2 regions of the Aeromonas enterica genome follow, and region 1 is predicted to be linked to the other one. Evidence: predicted binding sites of a transcription regulator. Region 1 holds the regulator's gene; the other holds the start of a gene.
What was found. The regulator LexA, encoded in region 1, represses DNA repair genes until DNA is damaged. The targets are predictions, from matches to a motif close to ANCTGTNTNNNNANACAGNT.

Region 1 (7,167 bases):
CGTGACGAGATCGGCCAGCTGGCGGATCACGTCAGCCACATGGTCGATACCCTCAAGAACATGATCCAGAAGCAAAAACAACTGCTCTCCGATATCTCCCACGAGCTGCGCAGCCCGCTCACCCGCATCCAGCTGGCGCAGGCGCTAATCCGTCGCAAGCAGGGGGACAGCAGCGAGCTGGCACGGATCGAGTCTGAGATAGGCCGGCTCGACAAACTGATCGGCGATCTGCTCGACCTGTCGCGGGTGCAGCAACACGTGGAGGCGCCGGTGGTGATGCCGCTGGCCGAGCTGCTGGAACCCATGCTGGACGACGCCATGTTCGAGGCCAACCAGAGCGGCAAGCAGTTGCGTCTGCCGCCCCTGCCGACCGAATCGATCCGGATGTGGCCCGAACTGCTGGCTCGGGCGCTGGAAAACCCGCTGCGCAATGCGCTCAAGTACGCGCGCGAGTTCATCAAGGTGGACTGGTATCTGGAGGGGCGGGAGTGGGTGATGACCATACGCGACGACGGCCCTGGTGTGCCTGTAGAGCAGCAAGCCCAGCTGTTTCTGCCCTTCTTTCGGGTGGATGATGCCCGCAACGCCAAGACTGGAGGCACCGGGCTCGGACTGGCCATCGCCTCGGAAGCAATCCAGCGCCACGGTGGCACCATACGCGCCAGCAGCAACCAGCCGGCCGGGCTGACCATCACCATCCGCCTGCCCATCGGCTGAGTCGCCTCTTTTCATCCACCCGGGCGCTGGGTATGCTGGCGCCCCTTTCGCCCCAATCTCGGCCTTCATCAGGATCCCGCCATGCTCGACATAGTACTCTACCAACCGGAAATCCCGCCCAACACGGGCAACATCATCCGTCTCTGCGCCAACACCGGCTACCGGCTGCACCTGATAGAACCGCTGGGTTTTGAGTGGGATGACAAGCGGGTGAAACGGGCCGGGCTCGATTATCACGAGTTTGCCGAGGTGAAGCGCTGGCCTGGCTATGACGCTTTTCTGGCCGAGGTGGCGCCCACGCGAGTATTTGCCTGCACCACCAAGGGAAGCACCGCCCACTCGGCCGTACAGTTTGCTCCCGGCGATGCCCTGCTGTTCGGCCCGGAGAGCCGCGGATTGCCGGCCGAAATCATCGAGAGCCTGCCATTCGAGCAGCGGTTGCGCATCCCCATGCTGCCCCAGAGCCGCAGCATGAACCTGGCCAATGCAGTAGCGGTATTCGTGTATGAGAGCTGGCGCCAACTAGGCTATCAAGGCTCGCTTTAAACCCTCAAGCACATGTGATGAGGGATCCCATCCGGCCCGCCCTCACGATCGGATCATACCAGCCGGACTATGACTCCAACCCTTGGGGTGAGTGCAGCAGGCGACCATCCCGTTCCAGTTGCCAACACAGCCACCCCAGCGTCAGACCCCGCCCCGCCATCAGTGCTCCCATGGCGGCCCACAAAGCGGCCACACCCCAACCCTGACAAAGCCACCAGATGGGGAAGAAGCCACACAGTACCGCCACCAGCATACTGTTGCGCATCTCGCGGGCCCGGGTCGCGCCGATGAAAACCCCATCCAGCAGGAAGCACCAGACCGCCAGCAACGGCATGACGATCAGCCAGGGCAGCTGGCGATTCGCCTCGGCGATCACCGCCGGAATGTCGGTGATATGGGCGATGAGCCGACTGCCGCCCGCCGCAAACAGCAGGCAGAACCCGATCGCGATGAGCAGCGCCCACCCCAGGTTCAACACTATGGCCTCGCGTAGCCCCTGCCGATCCCGCCGACCTATGGCACGGCCCACCATGGCCTCCACCGCATAGGCAAAGCCATCCAGCCCGTAGGAGATGAGCATCAGGAAGTTGAGCAACACCGCATTGGCGGCCACTGCCACGTCTCCCAGTCGCGCCCCTTGCAACGTCATGAAGGCGAAACAGAGTTGCAGGCAAAGGGAGCGGATGAAGATGTCCCGGTTCAGACTGAGCAATCTCAGCAAGGCCGGCCACTGACGCCAGCGCTGCCAGGCCCCCTGCCATACCTCGGGTGAAAGCCGGCGCAGATAGCGGTTCACCAGCCAGAGCCCAACGCCCAGGGCACTGTAATCTGCCAGTAGCGAAGCGGCGGCGACCCCCTTCACCTGCCAGCCCAGCCCCAGCACGAACCAGGTATCCAGCACCATATTGACCAGGTTGGTGAAGATCAGCAGCAGCATGGGACTGCGGGCATCCTGCATGCCCAGCAGCCAACCCATGATCACCAGATTGCAGAGCGCCGCCGGGGCGCTCCAGATCCGTACCGATACATATTCGCCAGCATAACCCTGCACCTCGGCGGAGCCGCCACTGAGAGCAATGAGCGAGGGCAGAAAGGGCAGCAACAGCAGCAACAGGGCCAGCCCCAGCCCCACGGCAAGGCCAAGCGCACGCGCCAGGGTGTCGAGCTGGCCGTGCGGGCTGCCGGCTCCATGAGCCTGGGCAGTCAATCCGGTGGTGGACATGCGCAGGAAACCCAGCAGCCAGAAGATAAGATTGATGAGGGTCGCCCCAACCGAGACGCCACCGAGAAACCAGGCCTGGCCGAGATGACCGATCACCCAGGTGTCCACCAGCCCCAGCAGGGGGGTGGTGATATTGGAGAACACCATGGGCAGAGCGAGTGCAAACACGGCGCTATGGCGCCGGCCGTCTTTCAACCAGGGCGGGATCACCATGGCAACAGACACGTGACCCGCATCACGCGCCGCCTTCCAGCTGCACAATTTTGGCGAAATCGGACACCAGGGTCGCCATGACTACGCGTGGTACCTGTCCCTGGCTCACCTGGGGGCGGAATACAGCCTCCAGCTTGCCGTCCGGGTTGATCAGCACGATGGAAGCTGAGTGATCGATCAGATACTCCTTTTTACCCTGATCGGCGATGGAGTAGATAAGACCAAGATTGCGCACAAACGGGAACAGCTTGTCATGGGGGCCGGTTGCCGCCTTGAACTCGGGATTGAAAAAGGCGGTATAAGTCTTGAGGCGGGCTGCGTCATCCCGCTGTGGATCCGCCGAAATGAATACGACTTGGCTGCTGGGCGCGATCGTCTTCAGCGCCGGATAGACAGAGCGCAGATCTGCCAGCGTGGTCGGGCAGATATCCGGGCAGAAGGTATAGCCAACAAACAAGAAGGTCCAGTGTCCCACCAGACTGGCAGGCACAAAGGGCTGACCATCCTCGTCGGTGAAGGCAAACGGATTGATGTCCCGCCCCGCCGGGTAGTAGTCAGCACGCTCGGGTAGAGAAGGCTGGTTCCAGTAGAATGCGGCCATCATGCCCCCGACCAGCAACAGGAACAGCAGGGGATAACGTGGTTTAACCATAAAAACAGACCCTTTCACTTCGACATGCCCGCAGATCGGGCCCGAATAGACGAGCCATTGTAACCTAGACACTCCCGGACCTGACTATCCCATGTGCCAGACGCCGGTTCGGCATCCGACATCGGTCAGAAGATGACGCAGTGGGCAGATCACCAGCAGACGACGCCACAAAACAGCAGCCCCACCGTCAGGGTGGGGCTGTCAGCAGCACGCGATGATATCAGGGTTGCAGCCTGCGTCGCTCATGGGAACGGCGAGCCAGTGTGTGTAGCGGTATGACGGGGGCCGTCCAGCAAGTCTCCGCCGGCCCCCTGTCATGATGACTGTGAAACAGACGGACCAGGCGAACTATCTTGTCCTTGGGACAACCCAGCCAGATGGTCCAGCAGGCGCCCTTGTGATGCACCCAGAGCGCGTAAAAACGGGTCATCCGGTTACCCTTGATGAAACGTGTGATGGAAGAAACGGGCGATGCCAGACCCGGATCCCATGGCGAGCTTGAAGCCATACCTGTCCTCCTTGACCAAGAGGTCACGCCGACCTGCATCGTCCACCACCGCCAGGGCGATCAAACCGATGACTGCCGCGAGTCGACTGCGCGAGTGTGCCTTACATTACCCGGCCGGTTGTTGCCGTCGGCGCCATGCTGACCACTCTCCCTTCTTATCCCGCGATATCGCCCCTCTCGGTGGTGAGTCGGCCAAACGCCATTGCTGGCCAGCGCACGTGAGGCTGTTGTCATGGATCCCAGCTGCCCTTGGGTGCCTTTCCCACCTGCGAAGGGGGAAAGCGCCTTGTCGAGCATCCGCGGGCAGTACAGCAAGTCCACTGCCTTACCAAATGATATATCTGAAATGAGTCACCTGCGGCCGTTCATCGCAGACAAAATGGCGGGTATCAGGATCTGATTGAAATCATGGGAAAAGGAATGCAGAAACGACACGGCCTCCCGCAGGAGGCCGTGTCGTGGTGAAGATGATTACATCCAGTCGGCGTTGCGGATCACGCCGACGGCCAGGCCCTCTATGGTGAGCTGCTGGCTGGAGAGATCCACCGCTATGGGCTCCAGATCTTCGTTTTCCGGCAGCAGCCACACCTGGCTGCCCTTGCGCTGGAAGCGCTTGACGGTGACATCCTCATCGAGGCGCGCTACCACCACCTGACCGTTGCGCACCTCCTGAGTCTTGTGTACCGCCAGCAGATCGCCATCCAGGATGCCGATGTTCTTCATGCTCATGCCCTGCACCCGCAGCAAAAAATCCGCCCGGGGGTGGAACAGAGCGGGATCTACCTGGTAGTGGCTCTCGATATGCTCCTGCGCCAGGATAGGTTCACCGGCCGCGACTTTGCCGATCAGGGGCAGACCGCTCTCTTCCAGCACCTCTTCCTCTTCGATCAACAGACGGATGCCGCGGGAGGTCCCTGGCATGATCTCGATGACCCCTTTCTTGGCCAGGGCCTTCAAATGTTCCTCGGCCGCATTGGCCGACTTGAAACCAAGCTTCTGGGCAATCTCGGCACGAGTCGGCGGCATACCGGTCTCGCTCATGTTCACCTTGATCAGCTCCAGCACTTCGGCCTGGCGGGGGGTAAGAGGTTTCATAGTATTGGCACCTGTCTTTTTATACAGCACACTGGCAGTATATACAGTGCTGTGGTCAAGGCAAGGCGCAGCTGACATTTGTCATTGCCCGGCGCTCATTTGCCGTTGTTTTGATCCGGCGCACTCGACTCATCGTACCTCTCGGCGACAAGCCGCCGGTGATTTGCTATGCTCACGCCGCATTTTTTCGGAGAGCAGACGCACATGTCCCTTGGACAGAAGATTTCCAGAGCCATCTTGCAATGGCCGGTCAGTGGCTTGGTCAATCACAAAAGCCTGCCGGAAAATCCCATCACCGAGCTCAAGCTGGATCCGGCAAGACCCATCGTCTACGCCCTGAAAACCAGCTCGATCACCGATCTGATGACACTGCAGCAGTGCTGCGAGGATCTCGGCCTGCCCGGCCCCTTCACGCCGCTGGAGCTGAACGGCCAGTTGCTGCCGCGCTATGTCTGTCTGGACCGTCCGCCTCCCCTGTTTGGCAAGCGCAGCAAACCGCTGCCCTTCCTGCAGGAGTTCCACCAGCTGCTGGATCTGCACAAGCAGGATCTGGCGCTGGACATCCAGGTGGTGCCCGTCACTCTGTTCTGGGGCCGCGCGCCCGGCCGGGAAGGCGAGGAAGCCTCCGGCTGGAACATCATCAGCAGCCTGGCACCGAACCGCCTCAAGAAGGCACTGATCGTAATCCTCAAGGGTCGCGAGAATCTGGTGCGCTTCTCCCCGCCGCTCTCCCTGCGTCACATGGCTGACAAGCACGGCACCGACGAGGCTATCGCCCACAAGCTGGCGCGGGTGGCACGCACCCACTTCAGCCGCCAGCAGCTGGCGGCCACCGGCCCGAAACTGCCAAACCGCAACCTGCTGTTCAGGCAGTTGCTCGATTCGAACGTAATCCAGCAGGCGATCGAGGAAGAGGCGCAGCGCGACGGCATCAGCCTGGAAAAGGCGCAGAAACGCGCCCACGGCTACATGGACGAGATCGCCTCCGACTTCTCCTACCGGTTGATCCGTCTTGGCGAGAGCTTCCTCGGCTGGCTATGGAACAAGCTCTACCGCGGCCTGTCGGTCAACGGCGCCGAGAAGGTGCGCCAGCTGGCACAGGAAGGGCACGAGATCGTCTATGTGCCCTGCCATCGCAGCCACATGGACTACCTGCTGCTCTCCTACGTCATCTACCACCAGGGGATGGTGCCGCCCCACATAGCGGCGGGCATCAACCTCAACTTCTGGCCGGCGGGCCCGCTCTTTCGTCACGGCGGCGCCTTCTTCATCCGCCGCACTTTCAAGGGCAACCCGCTCTACAGCACCGTCTTTCGCGAATACCTGAACCTGCTGTTTGCCAAGGGCTATTCGGTGGAGTTCTTCACCGAAGGGGGCCGCTCCCGTACCGGCCGCCTGCTACCACCCAAGACCGGCATGCTGGCCATGACACTGCAGGCCATGATGCGCGGGCTGGACAGACCGGTTACCCTGGTGCCCGTCTATCTGGGCTACGAACACGTGATGGAGGTGAATACCTACCACAACGAGCTCAAGGGCAGCCGCAAGGAGAAGGAGAGCTTCCTGCAGGTGCTCGGCATACTGCGCAAGCTGCGCAACTATGGCCGGGGCTTCGTCAACTTCGGCGAGCCGCTGACCCTCAACAGCTACCTCAATGAGCATGTGCCGGCGTGGAAGGCCGACATAGGTCAGGAGGATCGCCCAGAGTGGATGGCGCCCACCGTCAACCAGCTGGCCGAGCTGCTGATGACCCGCATCAACGATGCCGCCGCCGTCAATGGCCTGACCCTGAGCTCTCTGGCACTGCTGGCCGCCGAGCGCCACGCCCTAACCCGCGACGAACTGCAGGCCCAGATCAACACCTATCTGGATCTGCTCAAGCAGGTGCCCTACAGCCCGCAGAGCACCATCCCGGACGAGGATGCCAAAACTCTGCTGGATCAGGCGATGGAGCTCAACAAGTTCGAGGTGAGCGAGGACAAGCTGGGCCAGATCATCAGCCTGGACCGTTATCAGGCGATCCTGCTGACCTACTACCGCAACAACATACTCCATCTGTTCGCCCTGCCCTCTCTGGTGGCGGCGCTGATCGAGCGTTGCGAGGGGATCTCACGCAGCGAGATAGTCGCCCGTTGCGTCGACATCTACCCGCTGCTCAAGACGGAGCTGTTCCTGCGCTACGAAGAGGACGAGCTGCCGGAGCTGGTCGATGCT
Region 2 (7,167 bases), on a different contig from region 1:
ATGGTGGCTAAGGGGGCGTAATTAACGGCCCAGCTTGGCCTTGAGCAGGGCAACGATCTCGCTGATCGCCACTTCCTGCTTCTCGCCGGAGCGGCGGCACTTGTACTCCACCACACCGTTGTCCAGACCGCGATCGCCGATGACGATGGCGTGCGGCACACCCAGCAGCTCCATGTCGGCGAACATCACGCCCGGGCGCTCTTTACGGTCATCGAACAGCACATCCACACCGGCGGCTTTCAGCTCGGTGTAGAACTGCTGTGCCTGCTCGGCCACGCGCTCGGACTTATGCATGTTCATCGGCACTATGGCCACTTCGAACGGGGCGATGGCTTCCGGCCAGATGATGCCGTACTGGTCGTTGTTCTGCTCGATGGCAGCGGCCACCAGACGGGACACACCGATACCGTAGCAACCCATCTCCATGGTGACGGACTTGCCGCCTTCGTTCAGCACGCTCGCCTTCATGGCTTCGGAGTACTTGGTACCCAGCTGGAAGATATGGCCCACTTCGATGCCTCGCTTGAGCAGCAGCTTGCCCTGGCCACACGGGCTCGGGTCGCCTTCCACTACGTTGCGCAGGTCGGCAACGTCATAGGAGGCGATGTCGCGATCCCAGTTGGCACCGGTCAGGTGGAAACCGGTCTCGTTGGCGCCGCAGACGAAGTCCGCCAGATGGGCGGCGCTGCGATCGGCGATGATGCGACCGGCAAAGCCGACCGGGCCGATGGAGCCTGCGTCGCAACCGGCGGCAGCCTTGATCTGCTCGTCGTTGGCGAAGGTCAGCGGGTTGGCAACACCCGGCAGCTTCTCGGCCTTGATCTCGTTCAGCTCGTGGTCGCCACGCAGCACCAACGCGATGACGGCCTGCTTGCCGTGCTCGTCCGCTTCGGCCAGTACCAGCAGGGTCTTGGCGATGGCGGTCGGGACCACGTTCAGGAAGGCGGCGACTTCATCTATGGTGTGCACAGCCGGGGTGGCCACCTTGGTCAGGGCTTTGGTCGCGGCAGGGCGCTCGTCAGCCGGTGCCAGCGCTTCGGCCATCTCTATGTTGGCGGCGTAGTCGGAGCTGTCGGAGAAGGCGATCAGGTCTTCACCGCTCTCGGCCAGCACCTGGAATTCGTGGGAGCCGGTACCGCCGATGGAGCCGGTATCGGCTTGCACCGGACGGAAGTTCAGCCCCATGCGGGTGAAGGCGGCGCAGTAGGCGGCGTGCATCCGCTCGTAGGTCTCGATCAGCGAGGCCTTGTCGATGTGGAAGGAGTAGGCGTCCTTCATCAGGAACTCGCGACCACGCATCACACCGAAACGAGGGCGTACTTCATCGCGGAACTTGGTCTGGATCTGGTAGAGGTTGAGCGGCAGCTGCTTGTAGCTGTTCACTTCGTAACGCACCAGCGAGGTGATCACCTCTTCGTGGGTCGGGCCCAGCACGAAGGGACGGTTGTGACGGTCGGTCAGGCGGCACAGCTCGGGACCGTAATCATCCCAGCGGCCGGACTCCTGCCACAGCTCTGCGGGTTGCACCACCGGCATGGAGACTTCGATGGCACCAGCATTGTTCATCTCTTCGCGAACAATGTTCTCGATCTTTTTCAGTACCCGCAGGCCGGACGGCAGCCAGGCATACATGCCGGAGGCCAGTTTGCGGATCATGCCAGCGCGCAGCATCAGCTGATGGCTGACAACTTCGGCGTCGGACGGGGTTTCCTTGAGAGTGGAAAGCAGATATTGGCTGGTACGCATCGCTCGTGACCTTAGATAAGACGGGCCGCGGGGCCCTGGATAAATTCAAGAGCGGAATTTTAACAGGGAGGGCCCTGCGGCCCAAGGGCTAAATTTAGCGCAGCGGGAGAAAGCGGGGGCCTGGCCCCCGCCCGTGTCAGACCCGAAATTGCGACAGCAGTCGTTGTTGCAGCAGGCTGGCCTGATGCAGAGAGGAGGCCAGCTGCAGGCACTCCTGCGCCTCCTGCTCACCAGTCTGAGCCTGCAGACTGATACCGGAGACCTTGTCCGAGGTGTGGCTCAGGGTGTGGGAGAGCTGGCCTGTGGCATCCGCCACCTGCTGCACCATGTCGGCCAGATGGTCGATGGCTTCTTCCACCTTGAACAGGATCTGCTTGGTGTTGTCAGAATCCTGCATGCCTGACTCCACGGTTTTCAGGTTGCGCTGCATCATCAGGTAGGCCTTCTCGGTCTGCTGCTGAATGCTGTTGATCACCTCGGTGATCTCGGCACTGGAGGAGGCGGTACGGTTGGCCAGGGTGCGTACCTCGTCAGCCACCACGGCAAAACCCCGGCCCATCTCGCCAGCCCGGGCTGCCTCAATGGCGGCGTTGAGTGCCAGCAGGTTGGTCTGCTCCGAGATGCTGCTGATGGTGGAAATGATCTGACCAATCTGGCTCGCCTGCTCCTTGAGAGAGTTGATGGCGTTGGCACACTCGCCCACTTCCACCACCACCCGTTGCATGCCCGCGCTGGCCGACGCCACGTACTGGCTGCTCTCCGTGGTCAACTGACGTACCTCGTTGGCGTTTTGCGCCGCCAGGCTGCAATTATCAGAGATGGAGGTGGCGACCTGCACCATCTGCTCGCTGTCGTGGTGCAGCGCCTGGGCATGCTCGGCGGTCTGGCGGCTGCTCTGGCTGATGGCCTCGACCCGGTTGACCGAGGTGTGGACGTGATCGCTGATGTGCTGATTGTTGTCCATGGTGGAGCTGATCATCTTCTGCAACTTCTCGATGAAGCGGTCCACGTTGCCCGCTAGCGAGCCTATCTCATCATCCCGCTTGAGATTGATCCGTGCGTTGAGATCGCCGTCACCGGCGGCTATGTCCTGCATGCGTTGATTCACCTGCAGCAGGGGCCTGACGATGGCGCGAACCAGCCAGAACCCGCAGAAGGCAACTATCAGCAGACTTAGCACCAGGCCGCCCAGGATCAGATCCTTGGTATGGCTGATGATAGTGTTGAGCTGATTAACCTGATCTTCGACTGTGGCATCTCCCTTGGCTTCGACTTCGACAAGCTTTTGTTTGAGCTGATCGGCACTGCTTTCATAACTAGCCAGCTGATTCTGATAATCGCTCAGGGCCGTAATCCATTGGGTCATCTGGTTCTGAACTTCCGTTTGCAGCGTTCGGTATTGGGTCGTCAGCGGCTGGCCGGCAAACTCCCCTTCGCCGGGGACATCAAACAACCCGCTGCCCAGCATGGCGTCGACTGCCTCCCGGTAAAAGCGGGTCGCTTCCTTGATCTCGGCCTGAATGGCGGGGGTGGGGCCTTCGCTCTGCATCTTTTCCAGAGCATAGAGCTGGCGCAGGAAACCGATGTTGGCCTCCATGCCGCCATCGGCGGCATGCCACCGGGTAGCCAGGCCGCCGTTCCAGCTGATGGCTTGATCCGGTGACTGGGTGAGGCTCTCGACCGCGCCATCACCGACCACCTCCAACTGGGTTGAGAGGCGAGACATGCGTTCCGAGCTGGCGCGCAGTGCCTGATCGATGCGGGTGAAGGTGTTGTAGAGCATCAACAGCTTGTCCTGCTGTTGTTGATATGCCTGATGTTGCTGATTCATTGTGCTTATCGCTGTCTCATCGATGAGCTTGCCTTCACCCACCCGGTGCATGGCATCGGCGGTAGCCAGTCTGGCACGCTGTAATTCCGAATTGTCGAGCGGCATGCCCCTGAGCATCTTCTGGATATAGAGCGACTGGTTGCCAAGCTCAATGGATCCCTCCATGGCGCCATCGGCGGTCTGCCAAGCCGCTCCCAATACATAGGAGAGCAGGTCAGCCAGACGCTGGCTGCCATACCAGCCGATCGCCCCCATGCCCAGTGTGCAGCCGAGCAGGATAGTCAGCCCCAGATTCGATGTAGTGACAATTTTCATGATGCAGGACCTTCCTTGGTTCCGAACAAACCCAGTTCAGTGTTCTCTCAATGGCAAACATTCGCCATTCCCGGTGGAAAATAATGTTACTGCCCAGATCCGATCCAAGCATGGCTCCGAAAGCGCCAGAATGCCGAGAATCCTCTGTCATCCATCGCCGCCCTATGCTGGATACTTATCCAGTTATTCTTTATGCTATGAGCCAATTTACAGAGAGATGGTTTGGTGAGGAGAGAGCCGTGATCGGTCGCTTGAGAGGCGTAGTCATTGAGAAACAACCCCCCGAGGTGCTGCTGGAAGTCGGGGGCGTGGGCTATGAGGTACAGATGCCCATGAGCTGCTTCTATGATCTGCCCGAGATCGGCAAGGAAGCGACCATTCACATCCACTTCGTGGTGCGTGAGGATGCCCAGCTGCTGTATGGCTTCAACCACAAGCAGGAGCGGGCGCTGTTTCGCGAGCTGATCAAGACCAACGGCGTCGGCCCCAAGCTGGCACTGGCCATCCTCTCCGGCATGACGGCCACTCAATTTGTGCTGAGTGTCGAGCGCGAAGAGATAAGCTCCCTGGTCAAATTGCCGGGGGTGGGCAAGAAGACCGCCGAGCGGCTGGTGGTGGAGATGAAGGACAGGCTCAAGGGCTGGGTCAGTCACGATCTCTTCTCGCCGGCCGAGATCACCCTGCCGGCCAAGGAGAGCCAGTTGCGGGCGCCCGATGCTAGCGAAGAGGCGGCCAGCGCGCTGGTGGCTCTGGGCTACAAGCCGCAGCAGGCCAGCCAGATCGTCAGCAAGATAGCCATAGATGGGATGTCGGTGGAAGATATCATCCGTGAATCCCTGCGTAGTCTGGTGTGAGGTAGGCAATGATTGAAGCGGACCGTCTCATTTCCGCCACCGGCGTGCGTGAGGATGAGATCATCGATCGGGCCATACGGCCAAAGATGCTGGCCGATTACACCGGTCAGGATCCCGTCTGCGAGCAGATGGAGATCTTCATCGAGGCAGCGCGTCAGCGCGGTGAGGCACTCGATCACTTGCTGATCTTCGGCCCGCCGGGTCTGGGCAAGACCACGCTCGCGAACATAGTGGCCAACGAGATGGGGGTCAACATCAAGACCACCTCGGGTCCTGTGCTGGAAAAGGCCGGCGATCTGGCGGCGCTGCTCACCAACCTCGAACCCAATGATGTTCTGTTTATCGACGAAATCCACCGCTTGAGCCCAGTGGTGGAGGAGGTGCTCTATCCGGCGATGGAGGATTACCAGCTCGACATCATGATAGGGGAGGGCCCCGCCGCCCGCTCCATCAAGCTCGACTTGCCTCCCTTTACCCTGATCGGCGCCACTACCCGGGCCGGCTCCCTGACCAGCCCGCTGCGGGATCGTTTCGGCATAGTGCAGCGGCTGGAGTTCTACAACGTCAAGGATTTGACCGACATCGTCTCCCGCAGCGCCCGTTGCCTGGGGCTGGAGATGACCAATGACGGCGCCCTGGAATTGGCCCGTCGTTCCCGCGGTACACCGCGGATTGCCAACCGTTTGTTGCGCCGCGTGCGCGACTTTGCCCAGGTCAAGTCTGATGGCCGGATAGACGGACCCATAGCGGCCCGAGCCATGGACATGCTGGACGTGGACAATGAAGGTTTCGACTTCATGGACCGCAAGCTATTGTTGGCTGTGATAGACAAGTTTCTGGGGGGCCCTGTGGGTCTTGATAACCTGGCGGCCGCCATAGGTGAAGAGAAAGACACTATCGAGGATGTGCTGGAACCCTATCTGATCCAGCAGGGCTATCTGCAACGTACACCCAGAGGGCGGATGGCGACACCGAGAGCATATGCGCATTTTGGCTTGCAACGGCCAGATGAAAGGTGAAAACAGCTGTTTGAACAAAAAACCGCCACCAAGGGCGGTTTTTTGTTATCCGGACAAAAAAAAGCCCACGGCGGATGCAGTGGGCAAAGACAATTCAGGATGGATGTTCACAGACAGTGAGTGCGTCTGGACACAGACCGGAAAAAACAGAGGAGCCGTCGCGAGGCCTCAGAGTCGGTTCATTTGGTAGAGCTGAACGAAGGAAAGCTTGTAGTAACGGATGGTTTTAGCAACAAACTTTTTCATCTTAAATTCCCATAGACAGGTTCGAAATGTTCATCGAATACGTACCGGGAACCCAGATTGACCGGCCTGTATCCAAGGGTATGCCCTCACTGCGAGGCGCATTGTAGGAGCTCTGCCTGATGTGGACAAACAAGAAAAATTACCTATGTCAGATTAGATTAACTAATCATTTGGCGGGCTTGTGGAATTAGCATGAACATGCGTTTTTACTGGTTTTTAATCGGGTTTATTGGATGATAGACCAAGTCAGGAAAACATTATGAAAATCACATTGTCAGTTTTTTTTAAACAGAACCTTCACTTATTTAACTTAACGCTTAAGTTGTTTTAAATCAGTGGTTTATCTTTTCATTGTTTTTGTGATGCAGTTCTAAAAATAAAATGGAATATACATATAAAAATGCCTTTAAAAGGCATGTATCCATGATGGTTTTACATTGATTTCAATCAAATAAAGGTGATATAAAACACAGGTCATTATAGGTTGGAATAAAGCGGGCTGGATTGTTTTGAAAATGTTAAACATTAGCTTTTTTTGTTCCAGAGTATTGCCTTGTTGTTAATGCTGGTAGCAGTCGAATCCGGTCGCTAGTGCAAGTTGTAACATGACCGAGAATTCGGGGACTTCCAACGGAAGCTTTGTCCTTAAAACTTAAAATAGCCGTGCCAATAATCGGTGAGGAAACATCATGATTGCTGAGCATGTGGTAGACCTATCGCGGTTCCAATTCGCTGCGACGGCCCTTTATCACTTCCTGTTTGTGCCCCTGACGCTCGGAATGGCCTTCATTCTGGCGATCATGGAATCTGTCTATGTGATGACCAACAACACTATCTACCGGGACATGACTAAGTTCTGGGGCAAGTTGTTCGGTATTAACTTCGCCCTCGGGGTTACCACAGGGCTGACCATGGAGTTTCAGTTCGGTACCAACTGGGCCTATTACTCCCACTATGTTGGCGATATCTTCGGGGCCCCGTTGGCCATCGAAGGCTTGATGGCCTTCTTCCTGGAATCCACCTTCGTCGGCATGTTCTTCTTTGGCTGGGATCGTCTGACCAAACGCCAGCACCTCGCTGCAACCTGGTTGATGGCGTTGGGAACCAACCTCTCCGCCCTCTGGATCCTGGTGGCCAACGGCTGGATGCAGAACCC

Region 2: a site for LexA is predicted at 4,058-4,077, ahead of ruvA (Holliday junction branch migration protein RuvA). Genes of this name have one in related genera too.

Annotation. Positions count from the first base shown of each region.
Region 1 is NZ_JBSTYL010000033.1:9,616-16,782, forward strand. It holds gene ACW5XD_RS21880 (ATP-binding protein) at 1-717, shown strand, start outside; gene trmL (tRNA (uridine(34)/cytosine(34)/5-carboxymethylaminomethyluridine(34)-2'-O)-methyltransferase TrmL) at 799-1,263, shown strand; gene ACW5XD_RS21890 (MATE family efflux transporter) at 1,331-2,698, opposite strand; gene ACW5XD_RS21895 (SCO family protein) at 2,721-3,350, opposite strand; gene ACW5XD_RS21900 (hypothetical protein) at 3,571-3,858, opposite strand; gene lexA (transcriptional repressor LexA) at 4,330-4,953, opposite strand; gene plsB (glycerol-3-phosphate 1-O-acyltransferase PlsB) at 5,158-7,167, shown strand, end outside.
Region 2 is NZ_JBSTYL010000009.1:142,964-150,130, forward strand. It holds gene ACW5XD_RS12200 (proline--tRNA ligase) at 22-1,746, opposite strand; gene ACW5XD_RS12205 (methyl-accepting chemotaxis protein) at 1,883-3,892, opposite strand; gene ruvA (Holliday junction branch migration protein RuvA) at 4,132-4,746, shown strand; gene ruvB (Holliday junction branch migration DNA helicase RuvB) at 4,755-5,765, shown strand; gene cydA (cytochrome ubiquinol oxidase subunit I) at 6,701-7,167, shown strand, end outside.